3 linked regions of the Thermoplasma volcanium GSS1 genome follow. The main gene of each other region encodes a partner of the protein of the gene in region 2 in a complex. Links are inferred from orthologs where the notes say so. Each region holds a gene or a part of one and is shown on either strand. Other genes may lie near its edges.

Region 1 (8,408 bases), 150 kb from region 2 along the record:
TCGTGTATCCTTCTGATTTGTCCTTCTTTGTTGCATCTATTCCCATCTTTGATCCATAATTAAACAGCGGAGCTGCATGATCTAAGCTGTCTGTTACGGTTCCGGGTATTATTATTACATCACGATCAGGGTCTATCCTAGTCGTCATCGCCCAGATAAGTTCCTTCCTGTTATGGATGTTTATGTCATCATCCACCACTACTATTATCTTAGAGAACATCAGTTGCCCAAGGCCCCATAGGGCAAACATAACCTTCTTTGCATGTCCAGGATACCTCTTCTTTATTGAAACGATTACCATGTTGTGAAACACTGCCTCTTCCATCGTATTGATATCAACGACTTCAGGAAGCACCATTTGAATCAGCGGTAGAAACATCCTTTCCACGGCTTTTCCAAGCACAACATCTTCGTGCCATAGCTTTCCGACTATAGTTGTTGGATATATCCTATCGTTTCTTTCAATTATATTCTTCACATGGAATACAGGAAACTCTTCCTCCAACGAATAATAACCTGTGTGGTCTCCGAAAGGCCCTTCCACTCTTGTCTCAGATGGATCTATATAGCCTTCAAGGACAATCTCGAAATTCCTAGGATACTCAAGGTCAACGGTTTTTCCCTTCACCAGCTCCGATCTTTTCCTTGAGATGAGCCCTCTAAACATAAATTCGTCTATGCCATTGGGCAGTGGGGCAACCGCTGAGAATATGGTTAACGGATCGCTTCCTATAACCACGGCTACATCCATCGCCTTTCCTTTCTCCTTTTCCTTCAAGAAGTTCTCAGATCCGCCTTTATGGATATGCCAATGCATCCCCGTAGTTTCACTATCGTATACCTGCATTCTGTACATACCCATATTCCTAATGCCAGTGCTAGGGTCTTTGGTTATAACCAACGGTAGTGTTATGAATGGGCCGCCATCATCAGGCCAGGTCTTGCATATCGGGTATCTGTACAGATCAACTTTTTCAAGTTCCGAATAGCCGCTGGGAATGCTGTTGGAAACTTTCGGCCTAAGGCCGCTCAATTCCCTCATCATTTCCAGGCCCTTCCCTATAAACGATTCGCTATCTCTGGGAGGCTTTACAATATCCGCGATCTTCACGCCGATTGAATACGGATCGTCGCCAAGTACTGCCTTTAACTTCTCGTTAGTTGAAAATAAATTTCCAACTGCAGGTACTTGACTCCCCTTCACATTTTTGAATAAAATGGTACGGCCTCTTCCCATCCGCTCTTCTTCGCTAAGAATGTAAGTTAAATCGAGATTTGGGTCAACTTCCTCAGTTATAGTTACTAGATCATTCTTCTTTGCAAGATAATCGAGATATTCGTGGAGATCCTCAAACGTCATGCGTGCTGATATAAACTAAGGTTAAGAAATTTCTCTTTTCTTGCTATAACGTATGCATTCCTCTACGAATCTCTTCGGAATGGCAATGTTGGACAAAAAATGAATATGCACATAGCTCGCCACTACATTATTTGAGTAGTAGCCGTCTTCTTCAAACCTGTCTTTATACTTCAGAACGAATGGATGGTCCACTTTATCTTGGAATTGGATCGTAGATCGATGGAACTCATGGCCTCTTGCAGTTTCACCATGCCTTAGAAGCATGTTGCTAGTTTTAGAAACTATCTCCCTGTAGCCAAGTATAAGTTTGTCTGTAAGAAAGGTCTTAGCTGGAACGATGCCAACGCCCGGATATTCGATGCCGTCCTGTCCTACAATAGTTCTTGTAAGATACATATAGCCACCGCATTCAGCCAGTGTAGGTACGCCTTTTTTTATCAGCTTAGCTATGTTTTCTCTTGCATCGACGGCATAGGCAAGTTTCTTTGCAAAAACTTCGGGATATCCACCGCCTATGTAGAGCCCGTCTGTATCTTCAGGAGGGATTTCATTGTTTAGCGGAGAAAAAAATACTAGCTCAGCTCCGAGATTCCTCAACACCCTAAAATTTTCTTCATAGTAAAAGTCAAAGGCGCTATCATAGGCCACCGCTATCTTGGCATATCCAACTCTTGATAAGAGCGGACTAAATTTAGGATCCAGGTCTCTTGATGCTCGGGCTATCTCGATTATTCCATCAACGTTAATGTGAGTAACCTTGCTCAGCCTCTCTATATAGTCTGAAAAAGAATTCAACTCGCTTGCCTGTACTAGCCCAAGATGTCGACTTTCAAGTCTTACTTCATCGTTTTTTTCAATATAACCAAGCACACGAACATTAGTATTATCTTCAATGGCCTTCTTAATGAGATCGTAATGCCGTTCTCCAGAAACCCTCGTAACTATGACACCGGCGAGAAGATCTCCTGAGAAGTCTTTAAAACCTTTTACGATAGCAGCAGCTGAACCTGACAATCCATATCCGTCAATTACAAGGATAATTGGGGTGCCGGTAATTCTGGCTAGATCTAGGGTACTGCCTTCGTCGGTCGATCCAAACCCATCCAGTAATCCCATCACACCTTCAATAACTGAAATATTAAAACTTGTGGAAGCGTCTGCCAATAACTGAAATATCCTTTCCCTCGGGATCATCCACAGGTCTAGATTATCGCTCGTTGCTCCAGCTAATAATGAATGAAACTGTGGATCAATGTAATCCGGGCCGACTTTGTATGGTTTGACTTTTAACCCTTTATTCTTAAGGGCAGATATGACTGCCAATGTTGTGGTGGTTTTTCCCACACCGCTGTTTGTACCGGCAATTATAACTCTGGGTACTTTCATCCAAAGTAACCCAAATCTTCTTTTCCTTGCTTGTTCTGGAACTCTTCCTGCATTTTTCCTGTTATCTGTTCTATCTGCTTGCTCCTTGTTTCAATATCGGACATGTCTATTTTAATTCCAATCTGTTTCTGTAAGACGTTTAGAACTTCCATCGCACTCTTCGGATCGGCAAAATAGCCTGAAGTTTCTCCCATGAGACACGCGCCATTTATCTTGAATATTTCCATTCCGAGGCCAAGAATTAGCCCGGCTGAGCCAACTATACCTCCGCCTGGTTCCCCTTTCGGAAATATTACCCCGTTCTTTTCTAGTTCCGGTATGAGTTTTTTGTCAGTCACAGCTCCTAGGACTCTAGGTCTTTCCACAATCTTACCAACGCTATAGCCACCAAGCGTGTATACTTCACTAACATTCATATCCTTTGCAAGTTCTAGCATCTTGTACGAAAGTTCATATTGAGCTTCTTGGGTTGTACCCTGAAAGTCTCCTCCAAGAACAAGGAGATCGTGCTTTCCTCTCATTTTTTTGTAATAGATAGAATTTCGAACAAGGTGAATCTCGCTGTCATCGTTTATGAATACCTGCGGTGGAAGATACTCAGAGAAAATATCATAGATCTTAACCATGTTTAATTTTTCAACTATATAATCTGCTGCGATCTTTCCAACGTTACCTATCCCAGGCAAGCCGCCTATGAGAATTGGTGATTTTAATTTGACGTCTCTATACTTTACCACTATTATTTTTTCCATATTTTCCCTCCAATAGCTCTTCCATTCTGTACTTTTTAAACCTGTCTACCGGTGAAAACCTAGGAGGAACAGCTATGTAGGTCTGAGAACCACATACTGGGCAGATCTCCTCCATAGTATAGCGACCACATTTCCGGCATTTTCTTATGAGAGATTTCATTGCCTAGAAAACTCCAATTCCACTTGTAGCTTTTTAGCCTTATCTGTTACACTCTGGACTATTTTCTTTAATGTTTCCTCAGCCTTTTTGTAGTCTTTATCCCTAACGACGATCCTATACCTAGGCGCCCCGACATACTCCAGTTCTGCCTTTCCGATCTCTGGTGGTATTGTGAGAACTTCCTTTATCTTTTCAACACCATCAGACGCTAGAGAATAAGCTTCGAAGTAACCCGCCACTGAAACTTCAGGTATAGTTATATTTTCCTTTGCGACTTCCACGAAAGTGTCTTTCCAGTCACCGTTTATGTCAGGTAACCATTCTCCCTCCGCTGCGGCAGCGCTTTCAAACGCAGCGAATAGAGTACCATAGAGCTCTACTAACCTTACACCAAATTCTTTCTTGCAGGCCTCAAGATCCTTGTTTAGTTTCGAGCAAACTATTTCGAATAGCTTGTCTGCCTTTTGTTCGTTCTTCCATTCAGCTATCTTTTCCCTGCTTTGATGTTGGTTAACTCTCTTCAAAGAGAGGTCTACATTTTTCCTCTCCTGATTTACATTTATGACTTTGCAAACCACGCGCTGGCCTTCCCTAAGGTAGCTTCTTATGTGTTTTACCCAACCAGTTGCAACCTCTGATATATGTATGTAACCTTCGACACCAGGATACTCTTCTAGTATCCCATTTGCACCGAAGTTCTTAACCTCTGTTATCTTCACTACTACTAGATCGCCTACCTCTGGGAGCAGTTTTATGTTCATAGGCTCTCTATCACTTCTCCGGATGTTTCAAGCACTCCTCCTGTAGGCTTAGCTATTGTTGCCCCGCATATATTGCATGTCACAACGGATGATGGACGTGCGAAGACAACCTGTACATTGCCACAGTCCTTGCACTTTATCTTGAGAAAATGCCCACTAACGTTTTTTGGTTTTACAAATTTAACTTCACTCATGATTATGCCTCCACTATCTCGAATTTCTTAGCCCTTATCCCCGGCGGTGTAATAGCTTTATGGCATTCATCGCACACGAGGCGGAGAGCAATTCTCTTAGTTGGTTTCTCCCTACCTTCAAATCTCGGCCTTGGAAAACCTCCATATCCAGACGTTACCCTCCTGAATCTCCTTTGGCCAGCTTTCAACTCGCTTGCCTTCCTCTTTCTAACCCTCTCAACAGAATGAGTTGTATGCTTCTTACAGTATGGACAATACGTAACTATCTTTTTTGGCATTTTCAACTTGAATTCACCTTTGACTTCGAAAGTATTTCAATCTATTATTTTTACCTTTTCCAAGATTAATATTGTCAATTTTTTGTCGATTCTTTAATGGATCGATACTTGATCGATACTTCAAGTAAAATGATGAAATACTGTAAGTAGATTCATATACAATAACGGTATTTACGTTTGTGTATGCCTATAAGGCATGACACAGGATTTTTTAACATCCGATAACTTAAAGGCTCATGTACCAATTTATTGATATTATTAGCCTTACGATTACTATTGTGCTCGAGAAGAACATCACATCATGAAATTCTGTATCGAAGGAAGTTTATAAGGATCTCAAAAAGTACGGTACGCCTTCATGTTATTATTCGAATATAATCAATAAAGGAGTTGCACTTGTTAAGATCTAAAGGAAAAGGTTGTGAAAAAAGAGAAAGCAAAAGTAACGCATTTGGAAAGGCCAATGCTTTCTGCATTATTTGGTTTTAATATAATCGATGGGAATGCATAATTCATGTAGCTGTCAGAATGCACGACTACAGTAGGCATTGATCGAAAAATTAGGAATAATACTGTAGTAAATGAGTATAATCAACTCTAACCGCTTACCGTTTAGGAATAACAGACCTATTTATGCTTTCATTACTTAATGTTTTATCTCTATTTTAGTTCGGATGAACATTATTGTAATTTGATCTAGAGCTTTGACAGAACGTCTTTCAGTACATCCCCTTTCTTTATACCTAACGCAGATGCTGCACTGGTGACTTCTACGATTTTCCCATTTAGCATATCATCAAGTGTTTTAATGCCGGTTATGCGTACTGCAGTATCCCCAAGTTTTTCTGCTGCATCAAGGTTAAGATACCCGCACATAGCGTATCCATGTTCTCCTTTTAATATTAATAGTGGTGCATTACCTAGCCCCATTCTGAAAAACTGGAACGCTTTTCCATTTAGGTTAACGGTATCGATTTCTATCATAGTAACATGGTATCGTTGGAAAGCATAAATAACTCTGTTTGTTGATAATTCTATTTTCACGATGGCTAATAACCTAGATATGCTATTTGAGCGACAGCAATAATCAAACTGTGTCAGTGCATTGCATATTTGATAAAGGTTGGTAAACGTACACTAGAATTTATGCTAATGGAGTTATAGATGCGGTAATCTAATAATAATTAGAAGACTGAAAAGCTTGTTTTATGGCCATAGTACAATGCAGATTGCACGTAATGCCTAACATTAAATTTAACTTTAGATCGAGGCATAAAATCAACAAAGAGCAAGCAATATACAATGTTTAAAATATCAATGTATATTTAGCATCAGCATGGAGAAGTCTATCAGGGATTTCCAATTCATCATCTACGCTGCGTTGTTCGTAATTTCTATGGCGGTCTTGGTTATAGTTTCAAATCAGCTGATATTTCATAATTCATTTCTCAACGATGCACAGTTCAACGTCGGCGATTGGGTATATTGGATATTTGCTGTATCTTTTATAGCCGCCATTATGTTTGGATACTCGATGTGGGCAAACTTAAGGGATACCTCAAGGTTCGAATCCCTAATCAACAGCTCAAGTAAAAGCGTTTTCGTACGAAATCTTGATGAATTAGAGAGGCTTGCCAAAAAACTTGGCAAAGGTTATTTGATCCAGCTAGAAAATGCAAAGGAAAAGTGGAAAGTTAAGTAATTAAGTCCTTCACAAACTGCGGCAACTTGAACACCCCATCCAAGACATCTTCGTTGAAATACTTTCCCTTTATTGCCGGTTTTCTTGGGTTCATTGCATCTTCACTTGCTATCGTGAAGGACCAGAAACCACTAGGATAAGTGGGTATGAAGCCCGTATATACTTTCACGTCCTTAAAGAGCCTCCTCATGCCAGTGTAAGCTAGTTTTAATGCTTTTGGCTGATAAAATGGAGAACCTGACTGTGATACTATTACTCCGCCGTCGCTAAGTATTTTCGTTATATCACTATAAAATTCCATGGAAAAAAGGCCTTCAGCTGGACCCTCCGGATCGGTTGAATCTATTATAACCAAATCGAATTTTTCATTACATTTCCTTACATACTTTATGCCGTCGTCAATGATCAGGTTAACCCTCTTATCGGTGAAGGCCGAAGAAAGGTCCGGAAAGAACCGTTTCGAAACTTCGACGACCTGGCCATCTATCTCTACATTGACGATCTTATTTAGGCCTAGATCTAACAATCTTCTGGCAGCACCACCATCTCCCCCACCTATTACAAGGGCCGATTGAGGTGGATTCTTTGTCATGTGGTAAGGGATCATAGTTATGAGTTCGTGGTAGATGTACTCATCCCTCTCTGTTAGCTGGACCGTTCCGTCGATGGCTAGAAGCTTACCAAAGTCATATGTATCGAATAAATCGATTCTCTGGTAGTCAGTTTTTATGGAGAGGAGCTGATCGCTTACCCTGAACGATAGCTGCAAGTTATCAGAATACCGCTCGGAAAACCAATTTTCAATGAGCTTCATACGACTTTTATTCCTATACAATATTTAGATTTTGGCTTATACATCAATCATAGCTATACTAAAGAACGAGAATCCTGCTTAGAAATTAAATATGCATAACGCGGGTGATTTCCGTGCTATACAAAATATAGGGAAAAATGGTTTGGTATTACATTCGATAAAAGATTATATTCTCACATAATACCTCTGCATGGACAGAAAAGAATTACTTAGCAAGCCAGTTCAAGACCTGCGCATTGACGGGAATACAACCCTATCAAATCTTATGGCCCAGTTCTCTAACATAGGTGGCTTTACTGCTGCAAAACTCTATGAAGCCCATTCGATAATTTCTGACATGTTTTTGGAAGATAACACAACCTTCCTTTCGTTCCCTGCCGATATTATATCTACCGGTCTACGCGGCCTAATAAACGATGTTGTGAAGAGGAAACTAGTCGATGTCATAATTACTACTTCTGGAACGCTTGACCATGACATCGCAAGAACATTCGGAAAATATTACTGCGGTTCCTTCAACTACAGCGACGTGGAACTGAGGGAGATCAACATAAATAGGTTGGGAAACGTGCTTGTCCCAGATGAATCATATGGAGAACTCATAGAAGAAAAGGTGATGGAACAGCTCGAGAAGCTCTATTCGATAAAGAAAGAGTGGGCAACGGTCGATCTCATAAAAGAGATCGGGCTTAGCATTAACAACGAATCATCAATACTCTATAATGCTGCAAAGAACGATATCCCAATATTCGTGCCTGGCATAACCGATGGCTCCTTTGGTTCTCAGTTGTGGAGCTTTTACGAACAGCACCACGATTTTAAAATAAATTTGCTCGAGGATGAGCACAGACTTTCCGATATAATATTCGATGCAAAAAAGACGGGTGCAATAATGGTTGGTGGAGGTATATCGAAGCATCACACCATATGGTGGAATCAATTCAGGGATGGTTTGGATTACGCTGTCTACATAACTACTGCACAGGAATATGACGGCTCAC
Region 2 (5,842 bases):
ATCATAAAAGCCCGCGCTGGTAGACCCTGAGGCCATTATTGCATCGTATTTTTTTAGTCCGTCATTAACAAGTTTGGATAACTCATCTTCATTATCCCTAGCTATACCAATAAACTCTGGATCGATTAGGCCTGTCGTAGCTAATTTTGCCACAAAGTAATTGCTGTTAGTGTCGAATATTTCACCATACTTTAATTCATTTCCAGGTTCTATAACTTCATTTCCAGTGGATAGTATAGCGATCTTCATTTTTTTATAGACTTTAACCCGATCAATTCCGGCTGCAGCAAGCGCACCAATCGCTTCTGGGGATATCCTTGTACCAGCCTTGAGGATGAGATCACCAAGCGATATGTCTGTACCAGAGTATGATATGTTCTCACCTGGATAAACCGATCTAAATACCTCTACTGTTTGGCCAGATGCCCTTGTATCCTCTACCATAACTACGGCATCTGCGCCCCTAGGTATTATTGCTCCTGTAGCAACATAAACACAGCTTCCAGTTCCCAGTGATGGCGCACTTCTGTCTCCCGCAGCGACGCTTCCAATTAGTTTAAGACGATGCGGATTGTCTTCTTCTGATCCCTCTACATCAGAATGAAATACGGCATAACCATCCACTTCCGATCTGTCAAACGGAGGTATGTCATATTTTGAAAAGACATCCTCTGCGCTTACATAACCAGCCGAATCTGAAATTTTTCTGTCCTCAAATACTATCCTCTTCGATATTTCTTGCGATATTATCTCTTTAGCTTCATCAGACGATACCAGCTTGTGGAATATCTTCATCTCGCTCACCCAATTAATTTAACTTCTACCAATTGCCCCTCTTGATAGCCTTCAACGTTTTCATCAATAATCAGATAGCCGTCTGCATTTATTACCGAATTGATTATGCCAGAACCAGTTGTCCTCAGCGGGTCAACATAGATTTTCCCATCTTTGTTGGATAGCCTAACCCTTACAAACATCTTCATGGCTTCATTGTTGAATATAGATCTTGTAAGTTCCCCCTTAACGATGTTAGGCCTCGTTTCCTTTATGGAAAGCCAGTTGAATATGAGCGGTCGAATCACGTTTTCATAGGCTATCAAGGCCGCAACAGGGAGACCAGATATAGTGAAGATAGGCTTATCATTAACTAAAGCAAGCCCTGTCGTCCGCCCAGGCTTCATTCTGATCCCATGAAATATGATCTGGCCAAGATTTTGGAGAATACTATCCATTAGATCTGTTGAACTCGGGCCTGATCCGCCAGTAACGATTAACAAATCCCCCTCAAAGGATCGAATTACGTTGCTAATTTTCTCTACATTGTCTTCGACGTTTCCCAGGAAGACAGAATTAAACCCATCTCGAACAATTAGGCTTTGAAGCATTGGAGCGCTTGCGTTCTTGACTTTACCTGAAACTATCTCGTCTCCCGTTGATAGAACTCCAATTTTCAAATCGAATACATTAACCTTTTCTATTCCGGTCTCTATAAACGCTGGGATATGCCATGGCATTATTCTTTGGCCTCTGTCTATGATCTTATCGCCTGTCTTTAGATCTTCTCCCTTGCGTCCTATATTTTGAAATTTTTTCACTTTGCGAAATATAGCAACATATTCACCTTCTATCTCCGCGTCTTCCTGCATAACAACTGCATCCGCACCTTCAGGTACCTCTGCACCTGTAAATATTTCAGCGCATTGGTTCTTTCCTATCCGTATATTATTTGCATCCCCAACGTGGATACTTCCTACAAGTTTTAATGAAATTGGATTGTTCAAGCCGGCACTTAACACATCTTCGTACCTTACTGCGAAACCGTCCACAGCACTTCTATCGTATTGAGGAAAATCTGAAGGGCTCAAGATTGGGATCGCAGAATACATACCTGCAGATATATCCGATCTTACCTCTTTCATGCGTACATTTAAATTTAATTTTGAACCAGCCAAAAGGGCCTCGCTATACTTCTTCAAAGTTTTGAACTCCATCTAAATCTTAGATAACAGAATCGAATATCAGGATATCGGGTCAAAGCCTCATACATATAACAAGAACTGCGATTATGAAAAAGCGCTGCCTTATAATATATAAGTAAACTATGCGGATGTCGGGATTTGAACCCGAGGCACGAGCTTGGCAAGCTCGCGTGTTGCCAGGCTACACCACACCCGCACTTAAGTTCGAGATAATTTCGGCATTAAAATACTTTTTGAGTCAAGCATCACTCTGATAGACTTTCGACTAGTATGCCCCAACGATCCATCAGCCTGTTTAACGCGTAAGAGAGCGTCTCTTCAGCAGTAAGAGAACCATCTGTCTCAAAATGGAATATGAATCTAGAATCGTCTTCCTTAATCTGTACGCCATCGCTCTCGAAGAGAATCGACAAATCGTTGCAGCCGTAATCATCTGTGAACACTATCGTATTTTCATCCTCTGATAGCACTGACTTCGGACAGCGTTCTTTGATCTTCGCCCAGTCCTCGAATAATTTCTTATTAACTTCAAATTCTCTATGGTACTTGTACGCTACACCAGACGTTACCTGCCATTTGGCATGTTCTTTTGCGGTTCCGAGGATCGCCTCTGCGGTTATGAGTATAGCTTGCTTTGCCCCTAGCTTAACTATAGGTATATCGGGGTCTACCGGAACAAGATCCGGATGGCTTATAGCCTGTATATCCCCTGACATGACTGAAGCCGGCCCAATCTTGTTTATGGAATACGTTACAGTACATAGAGAACAACCTTTGCCGCCACAGCTACATTGATCCCTGAAATTCAATGAAAGATCAGTCTTAAGTGGTATCAAGCCAAGGCGATGAGCAACCATTTCATCGAAGAGGGGTAATGATGAGTCATACACATTGCCCTCAGCATCCCTAATCTCGCCGTGGTGGAAAGTTACATTCTCTATTGCAAGCTTAGGTATATCATTTATAAGCGTTCTTCTCAAGGCGTTTGCTTGGGATGGTGTAATACCATCGATCTCGAAACTCATATATTTATCTGAAAGCTTGAATATTTTAACTTCCATCTAAACCCTTCTCCCTCTCTTTCCACCCTTCTTCTTAGTTCCATCGTGTGGAATAGGAGTTACCTCTTCAATCCTTACTATCTTCAGGCCTGCCCTCGAAAGGGCCCTTATTGCTGCTTGAGCACCTGGGCCGGGGATTTTAGATTTATTGCCTCCTGGAGCTCTTACCTTTATGATCAGATCAGTTATTTCATGCTCTTTTAAAGTCTCGGATACCATATCGGCAGCCTTCATGGCAGCGTAAGGGCTAGCCTGATCCCTATCGTTTTTTACAACCATGCCGCCAGATACCATTGCTATTGTCTCAGCGCCAGTTGGATCAGTCACGTGTATTATTGTATTATTCTGTGATGCGTATATATGTGCAATTCCCGTTTTATTCATCCTGTTCACCTCCATCTTCGCTTGCAGCGGCTTCCTTTTCCGCTTCCTCCTTCACCCTCTCAGCTGGAGACAAAAGAGCCTGCCTTATTGGATGCAGTTCGTTAGCAATAGGGGAGTTCTCATAGTATGCTATCGTATCTTCATACTGGGCCTCTACAAGCATACCTGGAACAGTTACCCTCCTACCATTGACCGTAATATGCCCATGAGTTATAAGCTGCCTCGCCTGTTTCTCACTTAAAGCTAAATTTTTCTTAAAAACAATGGTCTGAAGCCTGCGATCTAATATGTTCTCCACTGTAAGCGACAGTACGTCATCTAAAGTGGCTTTATCTGACAAAATCTTATATCGGCTTAACCTTTTTATCATCCTTTCAAGCTGCTTCTGCGCATTGGCATCGCTTGCTCTGAGCCTAGCTCTCAGGTATCTTGCTTGCGACCTTATGGAGGATAGCATGGCCTCGCTCCTCCAAATTTCTCTTTTGTTTTTCAAGCCGTACTTTACCAGTATCTTATTCTCTTCATCTATCCTGTCCTTCTCCCAAGGATGCCTTGGAGTAGAATATTTCTTGTGGTGGAATTTTGGGTCTCCCATGATATCACCTTTACTCTTTCTTCCTCACTACACCAATGCTTAAGCCTCTCCTGCCGTTGGAGCGCGTCCTTTGACCCCTGACCTTTTTACCTTTTTCGTGACGTATTCCCTTGTAAGACCGTATCTTCTTCATCAGGTTTATATCTTCCTGAACCTGTACATCCAGATCAGTGGTTACAAGGTTAAGATTCTTGCCAGTTACAGGCTCCCTGCGGTGATTCAGAAGCCAGTCCGGAAGATCGTACTCCTTGTTTTCCACATACTCCTTCAGTTTCTCTATTTCATCCTCCTTCAGTTCCCCTATTTTCTTGGTCGGCTGAAGGTTTAACCTTTCCGCTATCGCGTAGCCCAGCCTGAGACCTATCCCCTTCAGATCCGAAAGGGCAAGAGGAATTGGGCGTTCTCCATTCAGGTCCTTGTTGGCTATCCTGACTATGTATTGGAAATCTTTGTTTTCATCTTTTTTAGCTGCAGGCTTAGCAGCCTCCTTATCACTTTTAACATTGTTTGCTGATGCCTTTCCCATTAGATCATCCTGTTCGTTCGATATATATTATCGTCATATTAATCTTACTAAAAATATGTGACAATTCCGTCGTGATCGAGATTATAACGGAGAGCCACTCTTAAGCTCCGCTGACCTCTTCACGCCGGGTATTAGTGGAATGAAGAATGCAGATATAACGCCGAATATGATCATAATCCACATAACGCTTGTCAACGTAAAATGCAGATTCAGGAAAATTGACATTACTGCGATGCCTATACCGCCCCCTACAGTGTTACCGAGACCCCATACGAGTCCGTTGGCAGTCGTGCTTATGTTATTTGGGACTATCTGGTTTACATACCCCATTAATACTGGAAATCCAGTGAAAGCCATAAAAACGAATGCTGCATAAGTCACAGTATCTAGAACTGCATTGTCCCCAGAAAGCATAAAGAATATGAAGAACAACGTTGATAATATCGTTGTAATTGATATCGACCACTTACCTCCGTATTTTTCAGTTAGCCTCCCGAATACCGGCTGCCCTATAACAGCAGTAAGAAAACTTATCGTAAGAATATAACTCATCAGTATTTCAGATTTTACGCGATCCAATACAAATTGTGATATGTAAGTGGTAGTACCGGTAAGAAACATCGCCCTTATGAATATCATAGCAACTATTATAGCAAGAACTCCCCTGTACCTTAAGTAGGTTTCTTTGTTTGCTGCAGAACTTGCCTCTCTGGATCTGTTAGGTATTTCACGCTTTTTAAGAAAAGACAGGCCAGCATATATAACGACTCCTGCAACAAACATGTATGTGCCTGCTACGAAGAGAGCATAAGCCTTACCAACAAGCAGTATGAGCGGTACCAATATGACAGGCAAAGCTGATCTACCTATACTTCCAAACGCCCCATTTATTCCTAAAGCTGATGCTGCTCTTTCTCCATAAGTAACGTTAAGTATGGAACCGCCTAGCGGATGATAAAAGGCTTGCCCTATGCCTAGAAATATTACGGCTATCAGCATGATCCATATTACGAAAGAAGCTGAAAGGAATGAAAAACCGAAGAGAAACAGTGAAACACCAAGTATAAAGATGCCTAGCATCATCAAACCGCGGTATGCCCTTGTCTTGTCTGCATAACGCCCTATAGGAGTACTTAGGAATCCGCTTATTATGTTATATATAATTGCTATTGCTCCAAGCAAAGCCAAGCTTATTCCAAAATACCTATGGTAATACGTGATCAACACAGAAAACAGGAGTATATTAAAGTCATTTGTAAAGTGGCCTAAGGAAGTAAATGTTAAAGCTTTAATTCTC
Region 3 (8,313 bases), 540 kb from region 2 along the record:
TCGACTGCGAAGAGTAATATCCTGGCCTCCGTCCTCGAATACTTCGATCCTACTATAAAACCGACAACAGAACCAGCTACAGTGTAAACCATAAATGATTCCGGCCATTCTCTGTGGAGATCAAGTATCAGGGCTTGCGTATAATACTCAGTTAAGGAAGTCTGTGCTATCCTATAAACACTCTCGATATCTTTCGGTGAGAACTCTCTGATAGTTCCGGCAACAGCATTAATAGCCATATAAACCAATTTTACATATCGAAACTCATTTAAAATGTTTTCTCTGAAGTGAACTGGATAGAAATTTAATGTATTAGGCCCAGAAAATTATTATCAAGGCGAAAATCTCTATTTTGCTTTACTTGAAGTTGGAAAAGAAAGTGTTTATGTCATTCACTGGATCGTCTGTTTTGACAAGGTCTGGTATAAATCTCCTGAACTGTTTTGCTCTTTTGTCAAGTATTACGCAGGCCCCGTGATCATCTTTTCCCCTTATAAGCCTCCCTATCTCCTGCCTAATCTTAATTATAGCAGGCGCAAGCACTGCATACTCCCATCCTTTTTTGTACTTCATTTCGTAATAATCGTACAGTGCCCTGTTCGTTGCATCCGGCCTGGGAAACGGTATGCCTGCTATTAGTATAAGCTCTAATTCCCTCCCAGGAAAGTTCATGCCCTCAGACAGGCGACCTCCAGAGACAGCAAGCAGAGGCTTCCCGCCGTTTCTGAATTTTTTGACAACATCGTAAAATTCAGTTTGATCTAAGTTCTTCTTCTCCTGCAGAAAGTCGAAATCTAGACCAGATCCTATAACTTTGTCCATTACTGCATAGGAGGGAAAATAAACTATTGTATTCCTCTTGACGCCATTAACGATATTTTCTATTATGCTAGCTAGTTTCCTTATTTCGTTCTCATCGAGAGTATCATACTTTGTTGAAACACCTTCGTAATAGGAGACAAATCGGTTTTCAATTGGAAAAACATTTTCTATCCTGCGGAATGGTATATCAAAGCCAGTTACGTCAGAATAAAATTCGAATGGTTCCAATGTACCAGACATATGTATGGTCTTCGACTCCTTCAACGATGATAATATAGATGATGGGTCTAGGCATGACGCTTGTATATAGCCAGATTCTGACTTTGATAATATAGCTGCATACATAGCATCATCTTCATCCATCATGGCTTCTAGCCTTTGGGCGAGCGAAGAACAGTATGAAACAGGTACCTTGCCGGCTTTCTCCTTTTCGTTTTCAACGTATTCTCCAAACAAATAGAGATAGTTATTGAGATCCCTTATTGACTTCTCGCTTTTCTTGTTCATTATCATTAAGTATTCCTTGAATTCCTGAAATCTTATTCTAACATCGTCTTCCTTTACCCTTTCCTTTATTGTACGTTCAAGAGTGCTTCTTATCATTTCTATGAAGTCTGTTACGTGCACACCTCTATCAAGTTCAGGGTCTCCAAATGATTGGGCCTCCTTTTCAGATCTGTTTAATGATTCTATGGATATCCTGAAAGAACCAAGGGATCTACCAATATCCGGCAGATTGTGGGCCTCATCTAAAACTATTATTAACTGTTCCCTAGATACCCCCCAGTGCGAGAGGAACCTATCGGCGACAGTTTTATTTAGAAAATACATGTAAGGCGCCACTACTATATCTGCATCTGAAAGTGACGCCTTAATACTCTCGTATGGGCACAAGTTATTCGTAAAAGCATATTCATAAAATTCTTCAGCCGTAGGTAAGTTTTCAAACAAAAAATCCTTCGTTTCTTTTGATCTGACCTTTATGGTGTAGTAAGGGCATGCTTCCTGATGGCCTTCCATTACCTGCCTTTTGCGGCTATTGCAGAATTTTGAAAGAGATTCTGCGGTTGCCTCCTTCAGATCATCGGCAGTCTTGTACAGTATGCAGAGATTTATCCTTCCCTGCATAGGTAGTGCTCTTATTTTCCTATTTTTTGATATTGTCCTAAGTTCTCTTATGACCTGCTCTTCCTGTGAATTTGTCCTTACAAGATACAGTATTTTCAAATGCCCGTTATACGCATATTTAAGAGAACCAAGGAGGGCCATCATAGTTTTTCCTGACCCTGTTGGAGCTTCCAGTGCTACGCCAGGGTAATTGGCAAGTTTACTGGCGATAAAATCTATAGCTTCATTTTGATAGCTCCTATCCTCATACATTGAACCAGAAAGACTAATTATTTCAGAGTTAATCAACATATCTAAAGTGTTTTATGGCACCACTCTTTAATTTATTAAGTGGGTCACCATAATCCATTATGTTGAGCGAGGATCTAGTCAAATCAGGAGCCATAAAGTTTGGAGATTTCATACTTACCTCAGGCAAACGATCTGATTATTACGTTGATATTAAGGAGGCAGCTACAGATCCAAATCTCCTGAGTGAAATAGCTTCAGAGTTTTCGAAGATGATCCATGCAAGAAAGATTGCAGGGATGGAGCTAGGTGCTGTACCTTTAATAGTAGCTACGTCTTTGAACATGGGGATACCATACGTTATTGTGAGGAAGGAAAGATCGCACGGTACCCTCAGCCTTATAGTGGGGCGGCTAAATCGTGGGGAAGAGGTAGACGTAATAGAAGACGTAGTTACTACAGGAAACTCCGTCTTGAAGGCCATAAATGTGCTGCGGGAAAACGGCGTTGTTGTAAAGGATGCTTATTGTGTTGTCGACAGGGAAGAAGGAGGCGCAAAGCTACTTGAAAACAACGGAATAAAGCTGCATCCAATAGTAAGAATATCTGAGCTCAAGAGGTAACTACGAAAGTACATCGTCTATCCTATCTATTTCAATAGGTGTAGTGTCACGCCCGACTAGAATGCCCTTTGAATTTGCGACTATGGACGCACCAACATATATGCTTCCAAAATTTGCAGTGCCAGATTTTACCGATACTTTAAAGAAGTCCTTGAGAAACTCTAATTCATCATCGTCAGTTTCAGGGTTTACGAGCATGCCCTTGGAGGTCAGAACAGACGCGCTGCCTACGGTCAATATGTTCCCTATTGAAGTTCTAATTGTTTCAACGCCTAATGTATCTTCTATTTCTTTTCTGGCCTTATTGCTAAATGCCTTGTGTATTATTGCGCCGTGATCGTTTGCAATTATATCGTTTCCCACGGCGTTTATTTTATCTTTAAGGTATAAAACGTTTCTTCCATCTATCCCGTCCAGGCCATCTATGTTCGAACCATATGGGAGCACTATGCCATTAGAGTTAACAGCTATCATGGTTCCAATAAGTGTAGATCCGTCGATACTTATCCTCTTAATATCAACCTGGAGCACTTCCCTGAACTCATTTACAGTCTTTTCGTCGGCCATTTTTGTGATAAAAGCGACATCATCCCAAGCTTTTGCATATATACCTATAAAGCTGCTCCTCATGACTGATGTCTTCCTTATCACAACCACTCACCGGCTAAACGATTAGTAGAAAGTAAATATAAAAGAATCAAGGCAGAATAATTTCTGTCGTTCCTTCTTCTAGCTTTATTATCTTCAGGGATAATTTTGATGGAGGTTTTTCTCTCCCCTTCTTCCATATCGTCTCACTTACTTTCGGATCAATCCATATCTTACTTGTATCTACTTTGAGTTTCTTGGATACGTAATTCCTCAATATAGATATGGATGTATCCGCCCTTCTCTTCCTTGAGGAAAGCTTCGCTTCCCTAAGGGGTATATTCATTATAATTTCCTTTGAAACTTCATCATCTGGCAAATCATCACCTCATATCTTCAGGTTTCCACGTCTCCAATTTCTCCTTAGGGGGTTTTGTGTTACTTTCCTGGCAGTCCTCATCATGACCCACCCTGGAACCCTTCTGTTTTGCTTTACTTTCTTCATCAAACGAATTTTCCGGCCTAGTTCCTTATTCCTGCTCATTTACTTCTCCTCTCTATTTTTGGTTCTCTTTTATTTTCAGTAAGTTTGCTCAGTATATCTATTATATCACTCTCTTTTATTATCCTGTTTATCCTCCCCATCGAAGCAAGCTGTATAAGCTGGTTTTCAACGTTGTCTGCAAGATCCGGCCTTACTAGGCGAACGTTGTTCAAACGCTCTCTTGCAGATGGATCAAGGATCTGGCGCAGTATTTGTTGCCTCCTAGCCTTTTCAATTTCTCTTTGTTTTTCTTCCTCTTCAGCCATCTGCCTTTGCATGGCCTGACGTTGAAGTTCTTCCATCTGCCTTCTTCTTATTTTTTCTAATTCTTCATCATCACTCATTTCAATCACTTTATATGAATTTCTCATATAAAGGATCTTTCTGTGCCAGCTGTTTTATTATCTCTTTGCTGGCATTGTCCAGCAAGGACATTCCCTGTGGAGAAAGGGATCTGCCCTTCTGAGTCTTCTGAACAAGTCCTGCAGATTCTAGCTCATGAAACAGGAATCTTGTTATAGATCTGCTTCCAGAAGCCGCATGATACCGTTTCGATCCCCTATCTACTTTGCCTCCGTATTCACTACTCATCCTTGAAATTCCTAAGTATCCATTGATGTAAAGTTTACGCAGCATAGATGCTGCCCTTACATATATCCAGTCGTCTTGAAGTGGAGGCTTTTCTTTGCTTACCCCCGTTTTTACAAATTTGACCCAATTAGGCTCTTTTATCTTTTTCTCCTCTTTCAATTTCCCTGAAACATAGTTAATTAGCATATCACTTGGAACGTATTTGACACTGACCATACTATCACGAATTGAGGGTTTATTTAAAGTCTATTAATAACTCTTTCGCATCTAAGACATTTGCAAATCTTAGTTGATTTATTAATCATTTGACTTGTAAATTTATGTATGATAGTGGTATATGTATTTGTGTAGGCTTTCAAGGCCGTAAAACAGTATTTCTATCCTTCTGGTAACCTGAAGGTGCTTATGCATAAGTTTACTGATATGGTCAATTTCACGATAAATATTATGATTGAGAATTGGGGGAATAAATCAGATTACAAAGAAGGGCGATGGAAAAGGGAAGGATTACAGATTCCTTCTTAAGAATGCATTTCCATATGGGATGCTTGCATCCCAGGTAATGTATAAGGCATCATGGGAAGGCCTTCCTGCCATAGAGCTGACAAGAAAGGAAACAAGGAACACCAGCAGGATGTGCTCGGTATGTGATACTCTGGCCAGAATAGGGCATGGCAGGATCCTGAAGTGTGATTCCTGCGGTATTGAGATAGACCGTGATGTGAATGCATGCATAAACATTGCATTCAGGTATCGGACATGTCTGAAACGATCCCATAAAGGCCTGCCAGGTGAAGCTGTGAAGCAGTCAAAAGATGTGGAGCAGATGGCAGGAAGCCAAATATCAACGGATATTTGACAAAGCCGCATCTAAGCAGATTCCCGGATCTATTTTTTAAATCCGGAAGCAGTTCTTACTATATATCTACCCTCGCCTGAAATATCCTCGAGTTTTCTTCTAGATGTTTCAGGTAGAAGTACTAAAGTCATTAACATACCTAACATCGATATTCCAGCAAGTATAAGGAAAAGTTCGCCTTCCCCATAAAGTGTAAATATAATTACGTTTAGCGCGGTTCCTATGAATGCCCCAGTTTTACCCCCTGCAGAGGATATTCCAGATCCGAGTCCGCGTATTGCTGTTGGAAACATCTCTGGAGCATAAATGAAGGTAGTCACGTTTGGGCCGAACTCTGTGAAAAAATAGCTTATTCCATACACTAAAAGGAAATAAGTAACGAATGTAGGGGACATAAGGTACCTGAATATGCCGAGAATACCAAATGTTATGCCCATTATTAGAAAACCAATTACCTGCATCCTTTTTCTTCCGATTCTGTCTACAGTAAAAGTAGCTATCCAATATGCAGGAAAAGCAGAAACGGCGAATATTATAAGCGTGTAAAACGTAGATAGCTTTAACTTGTTTAAGCCTGACATAGATGACGGGATAAGGGCGCTCAACATTTCATGAGACATTATCGAATTTCCATAAAACGCCCAATCAAGCAAAAACCATGTCCCTGCCGTTCCAATAAGTGAAAGCATAAAGTATCTGTTTTTGAATAAATCCGTCCATTTTATATTTGACATCTCTAAATCTTCCCTTGATACTGAAACCTTTGAATCTCCTGAAATTTTTTCGACACTCTGCATTGCTGAACTCGCATCTCCCTTTACTCTAAGTGCGTATCTGGGTGTTTCGCCTATTGCCCGCCTGCCGTACAGTACTATGAAAGCAGGCACAGCACCTATGAAAAACAGCACCCTCCATACAAGGTCTAGGTTGTGTATAAAGCTTAGAAGGCCTAGCGTTATTAAAGGCCCTGCTATAAGACCGACGCCTTGGAGAGAAAAGACCATGCCTACAAGTTGTCCCCTATTCTTCGTATTAGAAAATTCAGTCATTATAGTTGAACTTCCTGCGTAGTCCCCCCCAATTCCTAGTCCAAGTATAAATCTCCATGCTATAAGGTAATTTATACCGTTTACTGGAACCACAAATGCACTGCCTAAAGCTCCCAATATAAGCAACATCAGCTCAAATCCATAGACTCTTTTTCTTCCTAGTGCGTCGAGAAGCCTTCCAAATATCACTGCACCTATTACAGAAGCAAGAAGAGATATTGAGGATAATATTGAAATATCGTATGTGTTGAGTTTATCCCACCCAGCTAGTGGGAGTATTGATATAACTGTACCTATTACAAAAAGATCGTATGCATCCGTGAAGAATCCCATACCTGCAATCAACCAGGTGCGTAGATGAAAGGAATTTATCTTTGAATTATCAAGCTCTTCAATGATGCCTTTAGCCATTTATTCCTTCGCCGATTTTACTGTTCTATTGCTAAGAGAGTAATAAACAAATTCAATATATTATATACTGGCATATATTGTCACTATATTTTACCATTTAAGAATTAATATAGGGCGAAATGTTAGAATAAGCTATACTAATCGTTTCTATGTTTCATCTTCGGATTAGTTTTTTCGACAAATATCGCAATTGTTTATGTTAGCCTAAATCTAATTCTAGAGGAATACCATAAAAATTTAATACTGCACCTGTTGAAGCATATATTTAGAAAGTCCATTGGCTAGCAAAATCTCTTATTTCGTCTCAATATTTTCATTAATAAGTTACAATCGTAGTTTCTTAAATATATTGGCGCAAATAAGGAAACACTGATTATTAGTATGATGATATATCATACCATTTCGGTGCTGTCTAAAAGATCTGCCCATGCAAAAAATAAGTAATAAATATATCGTTTATAGGAACAGCTCCGGCTCTTCCTTAGTGTCAGAGTACTTAAATATTGGCCCATCTTCGCATGCATACCATCGGCCTATATTGCAATGGCCGCATACGCCTATGCCGCATTCCATCCTCCTCTCAAGGGACAGGTATATATTATCTTCTGCGAATCCAGCATCAAGCAGCGATTTGACAGAAAATTTCATCATAACTGGCGGGCCGATAACGAATGCAGCACCATGATTGTATTCTTTAATTTCAGGCACAAGAGTAGTCACTACCCCGACATGGCCTCTCCAATTCTCATCACCTTTATCTACGGTTATACGAAAATCCATCTCCTCCTTCCATGTTTCTATCTCACTTCTGTAAACTATATCTGAAGGGCTCCTAGCACCGTAGAGAACGGTAAGCTTATCAAGGCTTGTATGCCCCTGCATGTCTTCAATCAAAGCCTTTATTGGCGGTATACCTATACCCCCCGCAATTGCCACTACATGTTCGTAGCTCTTCCAAGGCCATACATTCCCATAAGGTCCCCTTATTCCGATTTCACCGTATGGATCATTCATTATCCCCTTAGTTACAGAACCAACAGCTTTAATGGAGAACATAAGTGGATTTCCGTATCCGCTTCCTACAGATATGGGCGCTTCACCTATCCCTTCCTTCGATACCATGTAGAACTGCCCTGCATACCCCATATTGCGTTCTGTTAACACTATAGTATATGTGTCTGCCGTTTCCATCCTAAACCTATAAGGCTTTAGTTTTTTCGGTATCCACTTATTCCCTATCGTAATCGTGCGTTATCACCTCCTTTATATCGATGTCTACCGGACAATCATCTACACAACGGTTGCAGCCTGTGCAGAGATAAGCTCCTCTAGAAAGCTTATAGTACTTGAATTTGTGATAGAACCTTTGCCTAAGCCTCTCGGATAGTTCGGGCCTTACGTTTCCGGCTGCTGTTCGGGTGAAGCCCTCAAGTATGCAGGAGTCCCACTCCTTCTTCCTTCCGTCATCGT

The links.
Region 1: TVG_RS02945 (region 2) and TVG_RS02145 share a complex: the UniProt entries of both Methanocaldococcus jannaschii proteins name them as parts of the 30S ribosomal subunit. The link is inferred for Thermoplasma volcanium GSS1 from one-to-one orthologs.
Region 3: TVG_RS02945 (region 2) and TVG_RS00035 share a complex: the UniProt entries of both Methanocaldococcus jannaschii proteins name them as parts of the 30S ribosomal subunit. The link is inferred for Thermoplasma volcanium GSS1 from one-to-one orthologs.

The regions. Positions count from the first base shown.
Region 1 is NC_002689.2:397,816-406,223, forward strand. The notes cover bases 3,015-5,944. They hold TVG_RS02145 (30S ribosomal protein S27e), read right to left. Parts: upstream 4,614-5,944; coding sequence 4,416-4,613; downstream 3,015-4,415. Other genes in these bases: TVG_RS02135 (proteasome assembly chaperone family protein), read right to left, coding at 3,015-3,498; TVG_RS08265 (RNA-protein complex protein Nop10), read right to left, coding at 3,470-3,658; TVG_RS02140 (translation initiation factor IF-2 subunit alpha), read right to left, coding at 3,655-4,419; TVG_RS02150 (50S ribosomal protein L44e), read right to left, coding at 4,616-4,897; TVG_RS02155 (YunC family protein), read right to left, coding at 5,588-5,875. In the rest of the region: TVG_RS02125 (menaquinone biosynthesis decarboxylase), read right to left, coding at 1-1,360; TVG_RS02130 (cobyrinate a,c-diamide synthase), read right to left, coding at 1,382-2,746; more of TVG_RS02135, read right to left, coding at 2,743-3,014; TVG_RS02160 (DUF3198 domain-containing protein), read left to right, coding at 6,228-6,593; speE (polyamine aminopropyltransferase), read right to left, coding at 6,586-7,407; TVG_RS02170 (deoxyhypusine synthase), read left to right, coding at 7,598-8,408.
Region 2 is NC_002689.2:548,284-554,125, reverse strand. Bases 2,788-5,617 are described here. They hold TVG_RS02945 (30S ribosomal protein S13), read right to left. Parts: upstream 4,546-5,617; coding sequence 4,030-4,545; downstream 2,788-4,029. Other genes in these bases: TVG_RS02940 (MFS transporter), read right to left, coding at 4,627-5,617; TVG_RS02950 (30S ribosomal protein S4), read right to left, coding at 3,417-4,019; TVG_RS02955 (30S ribosomal protein S11), read right to left, coding at 3,041-3,424; TVG_RS02960 (DNA-directed RNA polymerase subunit D), read right to left, coding at 2,788-3,040. In the rest of the region: TVG_RS02975 (molybdopterin biosynthesis protein), read right to left, coding at 1-795; TVG_RS02970 (molybdopterin molybdotransferase MoeA), read right to left, coding at 801-1,991; more of TVG_RS02960, read right to left, coding at 2,225-2,787; more of TVG_RS02940, read right to left, coding at 5,618-5,842. UniProt on the Methanocaldococcus jannaschii protein: Located at the top of the head of the 30S subunit, it contacts several helices of the 16S rRNA.
Region 3 is NC_002689.2:4,118-12,430, reverse strand. The notes cover bases 3,015-5,849. They hold TVG_RS00035 (30S ribosomal protein S19e), read right to left. Parts: upstream 4,741-5,849; coding sequence 4,288-4,740; downstream 3,015-4,287. Other genes in these bases: TVG_RS00025 (MFS transporter), read right to left, coding at 5,413-5,849; TVG_RS00030 (zinc ribbon domain-containing protein), read left to right, coding at 4,976-5,383; TVG_RS00040 (DNA-binding protein), read right to left, coding at 3,930-4,277; TVG_RS00045 (50S ribosomal protein L39e), read right to left, coding at 3,778-3,933; TVG_RS00050 (50S ribosomal protein L31e), read right to left, coding at 3,499-3,768. Also shown: rimI (ribosomal protein S18-alanine N-acetyltransferase), read right to left, coding at 1-239; TVG_RS00065 (ATP-dependent DNA helicase), read right to left, coding at 358-2,241; pyrE (orotate phosphoribosyltransferase), read left to right, coding at 2,301-2,801; more of TVG_RS00055, read right to left, coding at 2,802-3,014; more of TVG_RS00025, read right to left, coding at 5,850-6,843; TVG_RS00020 (FAD/NAD(P)-binding protein), read right to left, coding at 7,300-8,034; TVG_RS00015 (4Fe-4S dicluster domain-containing protein), read right to left, coding at 8,072-8,313. UniProt on the Methanocaldococcus jannaschii protein: May be involved in maturation of the 30S ribosomal subunit.